Azospirillum brasilense: one gene and its partner. The protein of the gene in region 1 binds, or shares a complex with, the protein of each later gene. Links are inferred from orthologs where the notes say so. Each region holds a gene or a part of one and is shown on either strand. Other genes may lie near its edges.

Region 1 (3,572 bases):
CGGCAGCGCCGCTGGGTTCCATGGGAAGATGCAGCATCAGCTCGTGCCCGGCGGCGCGGGCGGCGCGGGCCTGGGCCGGCAGCTCGTGGGCGTAGGGCAGCCAGGCCAGCGTCAGCGGCGCCGGCAGCGACACCGTACGGTTCGAGCGCTTGCGGTCCACGCCCATGTCGTCGATGACGATGGCGATGGCCGGCTTGCCCGGCGGGGCGCGGAAGGGCAGCGCGTTCTTCTTCCACAGCGGCGAGCCGGGGGCCACCTTGGGCGGTTCCAGAGGAGCGACGGGAGGCGGCAGCATCGCCACCACCGGCTTCGGGGTCATGGCCGGCGGCGGCGGCGGCGCGGGAACCGGAACGGGGGCCGGGGCCTCGGTCACCTGGGGAGGAGGCACGGGAACGGGCGCCGGAGCCGGTTCGGCCTCGCGAACCGGCGGAGGCGGAGGCGGGGGCGGCGCATCTGCGACCTTGGGCTGCGGTGTCTTGATCGGCGCGGCCGGGGCGATGACCGGCGCTTCCCGCTCCACGACGGTCTCCGTCTCAGGCGCGTCGCGCCCGATGATGAATCGCGCGCCGAGCGCCACCGCGAAGACGGCGATCACCCCGGCCAGCGCCAGCAGGATCGGGGAGACGGCGCGCGCCGACGCCGCCCGTCCGGATGCGGCGGCCGGCATTTTCGGTGATGGCTTTCGTGCCGCCGCCTTTTGGGGCTTCCGCGGCGATTTGCTGGCCATGGGAAGGTATCTCGAACCCTGGTTTCCGGTTTGCGCGCAAGGTGGCACCCCCGCACCGTCCCTGCAACAGCGGAGCGGGGTGGAGGTGCCCGCCGGCTGGGACTATGCTGTGACCCGCCATGTTCCGCACCCCCACCCTCCTGGCGGCCTTCGCCACCGCCGCCGCGCTCCCGGCCCTTGCCGAGGAGGTCCGCTGCCCGCCCAGCCTGACCGTGCAGGCCCAGCCGGAGGCCCCCGGCGGCTGGTCGCCCTACCCGGCGAAGGACCAGCACGCCTTCACCGGCGTCGCGCTGGTGGAGGGCGACCGCTCGGCGCAGATGGCCACCCCCACCCCGGCGGCGCTGGAGCCGGACCGCAGCCTCCGGCGGAGCCGCTCGGAGGTCCGGCAATGGGATTTCCCCGCCGCCCGGCGCAGCAACGTCTTCCTGATCTGCCGCTACGGCGGGACGCAGGCCACGCTGGCCATCGACCTGCCGCGCACCGTGAGACGCTGCCAGATCACCGAGGAGACCGACGCGCGCGGCACGGTCCTCGACAAGCCCGCGACGCCGCCGCAGTTCCTCTGCCGCTGATTCTCTGCCGTTCGCGGGTTCGGACGGGCTGGAAATCCATTGCTTCAGCCGCTAGGGTACCCGCCTTGGAACAAGGCCGGAACGCTATTCCGGGACGATCAGGCCGTGAACGACGGACCGGAAACGACAGGCCGGAAGGATGCCGGGGCGCCCCATGCTGCTGCTCATCGATAATTACGACAGCTTCACCTACAACCTCGTCCATTACCTGGGCGAACTGGGCGCCGAACTGGACGTCCGCCGCAACGACAGCCTGACGGTGGAGGAGGCCATGGCGCTCCGCCCCGAGGGCATCGTGCTGTCGCCCGGCCCCTGCGACCCGGACAAGGCGGGCATCTGCCTGCCGCTGATCGACGCAGCCGCCAAGGCCGGCGTTCCGCTGATGGGCGTGTGCCTGGGCCATCAGGCCATCGGGCAGGCTTTCGGCGGCACGGTGCTGCGCGCGCCGGTGCCGATGCACGGCAAGGTCGACCGCATGTTCCACCAGGGGCGGGGCGTCCTGAAGGACCTGCCCTCGCCCTTCCGGGCCACCCGCTACCATTCGCTGATCGTCGAGCGCGCCACCCTGCCCGCCTGCCTGGAGGTGACCGGCGAGACGGAGGACGGGCTGATCATGGCGCTGTCCCACCGCGAGCTGCCGATCCACGGCGTGCAGTTCCACCCGGAAAGCATCGAGAGCGAGCACGGGCACAAGATCCTGGAAAACTTCCTGAACACGACCCGCCGGCTGGAGACCGCCGCATGAGCACGCCGTCCGCGCCGCACGGCGACCTGACCGACATGAAGGCCATCCTCGCCAAGGTCGCCGCCGGCAACGCCCTGAACGAGCAAGAGGCATCGCTGGCCTTCGACATCATCATGTCGGGCAACGCCACCCCGTCGCAGATGGGTGGCTTCCTGATGGCGCTGCGGGTGCGCGGCGAGACGGTGGACGAGATCACCGGCGCCGCCCGTGTCATGCGCGCCAAGGCGATCCCGGTGGAGGCCCCGGACGGCACCATCGACACCTGCGGCACCGGCGGCGACGGCTCCGGCACCTACAACATCTCCACCGCCGCCGCTGTCGTCATCGCCGCCTGCGGCGTGCCGGTGGCCAAGCACGGCAACCGCGCCATGTCGTCCAAGTCGGGCGCCGCCGACGTGCTGGGCGCGCTGGGCGTCAACCTGGACTGCGACATGGGTCTGGTGCGCAAGGCCTTGTGGGACGCGCGCATCGGCTTCCTGATGGCGCCGCGCCACCACCTCGCCATGCGCAACGTCGGCCCGACCCGCGTGGAGCTGGGCACCCGCACCATCTTCAACCTGCTGGGGCCGCTGTCCAACCCGGCCAGCGCCAAGCGCCAGCTTCTCGGCGTCTACGCCAAACAGTGGGTGGAGCCGCTGGCCCATGTGCTGAAGCGTCTTGGGTCGGAGGCCGCCTGGATCGTCCATGGCTCCGACGGGCTGGACGAGATCACCACGACCGGCCCGACCACCGTCGCCCAGTTGAAGGACGGCGAGGTCACGGTGTTCGAGATCGAGCCGGAGCAGGCCGGCATCTTCCGCGCCCGGCCGGAGCTTCTGAAGGGCGGCGACGCCCATGTGAACGCCGAGGCCATCCGCGCGCTGTTCGACGGGGCACAGGGCGCCTACCGCGACATCGTCCTGCTGAACGCCGCCGCCGCGCTGCACGTCGCGGGCAAGGCCGGCGACCTGAAGGAGGGCGTCGAGCAGGCCCGGCACGCCATCGACAGCGGCGCCGCCCGCGCCGTGCTCCAACATCTCGTGTCCATCACCAACGAACCGGTTGCCGCGCCATGAGCGACGTCCTGACCCGCATCTGCGACGACAAGCGCGCGCTGGTCCAAGCCCGCAAATCCGCCCGTCCACTGTCCGCGGTGGAGGACGCCGCCCGCACCGCCGATCCGGCGCGTGGCTTCATCCGCGCCCTGCGCCGCACGTTGGACGGGGGCCGCTACGGCCTGATCGCCGAGATCAAGAAGGCCAGCCCGTCGAAGGGCCTGATCCGCCCGGACTTCGACCCGCCGTCGCTGGCCCGCGCCTACCGCGAGGGCGGCGCCACCTGCCTGTCGGTGCTGACGGACGAACCCTATTTCCAGGGCTGCGACGACTATCTGCTGGCCGCCCGCGCCGCGGTGGACCTGCCGGTGCTGCGCAAGGACTTCATGGTCGATCCCTACCAGATCACCGAATCCCGCGCGCTCGGCGCCGACTGCATCCTGATCATCATGGCCGCGCTGAGCGACGCGCAGGCCGCGGAGATCGAGGACGCC
Region 2 (3,622 bases), on another replicon or contig:
GCGGCCGGTGGAGCTGGCGAGCATCCGCATCGCGCTCGACGGCTTCCCCGCGGCCTTCGCGGAGCAGCTTCGCGAGGGGACGGAGCCCTTCGGGCGTCTGCTGACTCGCAACGGCGTCGCCTTCTCGGTGGAGGTGCTGGGCCTGCTGACCGCTCCCGGCGCCGAGGTCTGGGCCGTGGAAGGGCGGGTGTCCCCCGGCGCCACGCTGTATGGGCGCCTCGGGCGGCTGGTGCGGGCGGACGGCTGGACCATCGCGGAAACTGTGGAACTGCTTCCCCGTGCCTGAAGTCTGATGCAGGGCTATCGCATTTGGCCTTTATAACCCTCTCCCCAGAGGGGAGAGGGAACTTCATATCCAGTTACCCCGAAGTCTGACGCCGAACGGGGTGCCATCCGGCGGAGCATCTGCTAAACCTGCAAGACCGTCCACGCTCTCCGCATCGGTGACCATGACCGCCCCGCATCTCCCTTATCTGTCGCAGTTCTCGCTGGAAGGCCGGGTGGCGCTGGTCACCGGGTCCGGGCGTGGGTTGGGTCTGGAAATCGCCCGCGCCATGGCCGGGTCCGGCGCCCATGTGCTGCTGAACGGGCGCGACGCCGCGCGGCTGGAACCGCAGGCCGAGGCCATCGCCGCGGCGGGTGGGCGGGTCTCCGTGCTGGCCTTCGACGTGGCCGACCGGGACTCGGTGCGGGACGCCTTCGCGCGGATCGCCCGCGACCACGGGCGGCTGGACGTGCTGGTCCAGAATGTCGGGCAGCGCAACCGCAAGCCGCTGACCGACTTCGCGGACGAGGAGATCGGCGAATTGCTGAACGTCGATCTGGCTGCCGGCCTGATCCTGGCGCGGGAGGCGGCGCGGCTGATGCTGCCCCAGGGCTTCGGACGGCTGATCACGGTGACCTCCATCTCCGGGCAGATCGCCCGCGCCAACGACGCGGTCTACGCCGCCGCCAAGGCCGGGCTCGCCGGCATGGTGCGGGCGCTCGCCGCCGAGTACGGCGCAAAAGGCCTGACCAGCAACGCCATCGCTCCCGGCTTCTTCGCGACGGAGACCAACGCCGGCATCACCGGCAACCCGGCCCTGTCCGCCTACTTCGAGGGACGCACCCCGATCGGCCGCTGGGGCCGCCCGGAGGAAATCGCCGGGGCCGCGGTGTTCCTGGCCTCGCCCGCCGCGTCCTACGTCAATGGGCATGTGTTGGTGGTGGACGGCGGCGCCACCATTCTCATGTGAAGGCCGGTCTTACAGGAAGCAGCACCGCCATGCTGGCGATCCCCTTGTCATGCGCCGATCCGGCGGAGGCCTTCCGCGCCCTGTCCGGACAGCCTTGGTCGATGCTGCTCGACAGCGCCGCCGCGCACCCGGCCCATGGCCGCTACAGCTACATCGCCGCGGAGCCCGTCCGCACCCTGGAGTCGCTGGACGGGCGGGCGCATCTTGATGGCCAGCCGGTGGACGGCGACCCCTTCGCCGTGCTGGCGGAGGAACTGGCGCGCCACGCCCGACCCGAGGGGCCGCCCGAGGGACCGCCGAAACCGGCGCCCTTCTGCGGCGGGGCGGTCGGCTTCATCGGCTACGAGGCGGGTCTGCGGCTGGAGCGCATCCGCTCGCGCCATGCCAACCCCGGCGGCCAGCCGGAGATGGCCTTCGGCTTCTACGATGCGGTGGCCGCATTCGATCATGCGGAGCGCCGCGCCTGGGTGATCGCCGCCCGCCCGGAGGCCGAGGGCCGCGCCCGCGCCCTGGCCGCTCGGCTGGAGGGCGGCGGAGCATCCCCCCTCGGCCCCGTCCCGGCCGCCCCCTGGCGGAGCGAACTGGAGCGGGACGATTATCTGGCGCGGGTGGAGCGGGTGCTGGAGTACATCCGGGCCGGCGACATCTATCAGGCCAACTTCACGCAGCGCTTCCTGGCCGAGCGGCGCGACGGGCTGGACAGCTACGCGCTGTACCGGCGGCTGCGCGCGATCAGCCCGGCGCCCTTCGCCGCCTATCTCGATTGCGGCCCGCGCCTGCGCATCGCCAGCGCCTCGCCGGAGCGCTTCATCCGCCTCAGCGCCGCCGGGGAGGTTGAGACGCGCCCGATCAAGGGCACCCGTCCGCGCTACGCCGATCCTGCCGCGGATGCCGCCGCCGCCGCGGAGCTGGTGGCCAGCGTCAAGGACCGGGCGGAAAACCTGATGATCACCGACCTGCTACGCAACGACCTCGGTCGGGTGTCGCGGGTGGGCAGCGTCCGGGTGCCGACGCTCTACGGGCTGGAGAGCTTCGCCAGCGTGCATCACCTCGTCTCGGTCGTCACGGCGCGGCTGCGGCCCGGCCTGGGGGCGGTGGACCTGCTGCGGGCGGCGCTGCCCGGCGGCTCGATCACCGGGGCGCCCAAGATCCGCGCCATGCAGATCATCGACGAGTTGGAGGTGGCGCGGCGCGGTGCCTACTGCGGCTCGGTCGCCTGGCTCGGCTTCGACGGCGCGATGGACAGCAGCATCGTCATCCGCACCCTGTCGGTCACGCCGGATACGGTGTTCGCCCAAGCCGGCGGCGGCATCGTCGCCGATTCCGACCCGGCGGACGAGCATGAGGAGATGATGGTCAAGATCCGCGCCCAACTCCGCGCGCTGGGGGAGGAGCGGGCATGAACCCAGGCATGAACGCCGTCTGGCTGAACGGCCGCCTGCTGCCGGCGGAAGAGGCGCGGATCGACCCGGCGGACCGTGGCTTCACGCTGGGCGACGGGCTGTTCGAGACGATCCGGGTGGCCGGCGGCACCGCCCACCATCTCGACCGGCATCTCGCCCGGCTGGCGGACAGCGCGGCGCTGCTTGGCCTGCCGCTCCCCCAAGGCGCGGCAACGCTGACGACCGCGGCCGCAGCGCTGATCGCGGCGCAGGGCCGCGTGGAGGGCGTGCTGCGGATCACGCTGACGCGGGGCACCGGAGCGCGCGGCGTGCTGCCGCCGGCGGACGCTACGCCGACTCTTCTGATAACCCTAGCGCCCGCTCCGCCGCCCACCGGCCCAGTGGAGGCGGTTATCGCCCGCATCACCCGGCGCAATGAGCATTCGCCGCTGTCGCGGGTGAAGTCGCTGAATTACCTGGATTCCATCCTCGCCCGGCAAGAGGCGGCGACGCGCGGCGCGGGAGAGGCGCTCCTGCTCAACAGCGCGGGCCGTCTGGCCGAGTCCAGCGTGGCGAACCTGTTCATCGTCCGGGATGGGCGCCTGCTGACCCCGCCGGTCGCCGAGGGCGCCCTGCCGGGGATCCGCCGCGCGCTGATCCTGGAGCGGGGCGATGCCGGGGAGGCGCCGCTTTCCGTCGCCGACCTGCTGGGGGCTGAGGAAGCCTTCCTGACCAACAGCCTGGGTCTGCGCCCGCTGCTGCGCGTCGACGGGCAGGCCATCGGCGCCGGAAGGGTGGGGCCGGTGACCGCGGCGCTGCTGAAGGACATCGCGGCGGAGTAGAACGGCCCGGTCACGGGCGGATGTAGGACCAGCCCTCTTCCTGAAGCTGCATCAAGCGGACGACCCCGGAGGGCACCAGCTTGGCTTCCGGCACCATGGGGACCTCGCCCTGCTCGACGCGGATCATGCCGTTGCGGGTGTTCTCGCAGGCGGAGTAGGTCAG

The links.
Region 2: the proteins of H1Q64_RS12625 (region 1) and pabB are in contact, whole or in part, in a solved structure (PDB 8RP0), measured with the Escherichia coli proteins. The link is inferred for Azospirillum brasilense from one-to-one orthologs.

Annotation. Positions count from the first base shown.
Region 1 is NZ_CP059449.1:2,651,831-2,655,402, forward strand. The notes cover bases 408-3,248. They hold H1Q64_RS12625 (anthranilate synthase component II), read left to right. Parts: upstream 408-1,453; coding sequence 1,454-2,044; downstream 2,045-3,248. Other genes in these bases: H1Q64_RS12615 (divergent polysaccharide deacetylase family protein), read right to left, coding at 408-667; H1Q64_RS12620 (STY0301 family protein), read left to right, coding at 847-1,299; trpD (anthranilate phosphoribosyltransferase), read left to right, coding at 2,041-3,099; trpC (indole-3-glycerol phosphate synthase TrpC), read left to right, coding at 3,096-3,248. Outside these bases: more of H1Q64_RS12615, read right to left, coding at 1-407; more of trpC, read left to right, coding at 3,249-3,572. UniProt on the Escherichia coli protein: Part of a heterodimeric complex that catalyzes the two-step biosynthesis of 4-amino-4-deoxychorismate (ADC), a precursor of p-aminobenzoate (PABA) and tetrahydrofolate.
Region 2 is NZ_CP059452.1:744,153-747,774, forward strand. Bases 561-3,451 are described here. They hold pabB (aminodeoxychorismate synthase component I), read left to right. Parts: upstream 561-1,264; coding sequence 1,265-2,638; downstream 2,639-3,451. Other genes in these bases: H1Q64_RS29730 (SDR family oxidoreductase), read left to right, coding at 561-1,235; H1Q64_RS29740 (aminotransferase class IV), read left to right, coding at 2,635-3,451. Also shown: H1Q64_RS29725 (hypothetical protein), read left to right, coding at 1-286; more of H1Q64_RS29730, read left to right, coding at 450-560; more of H1Q64_RS29740, read left to right, coding at 3,452-3,459; H1Q64_RS29745 (hypothetical protein), read right to left, coding at 3,470-3,622. UniProt on the Escherichia coli protein: Part of a heterodimeric complex that catalyzes the two-step biosynthesis of 4-amino-4-deoxychorismate (ADC), a precursor of p-aminobenzoate (PABA) and tetrahydrofolate.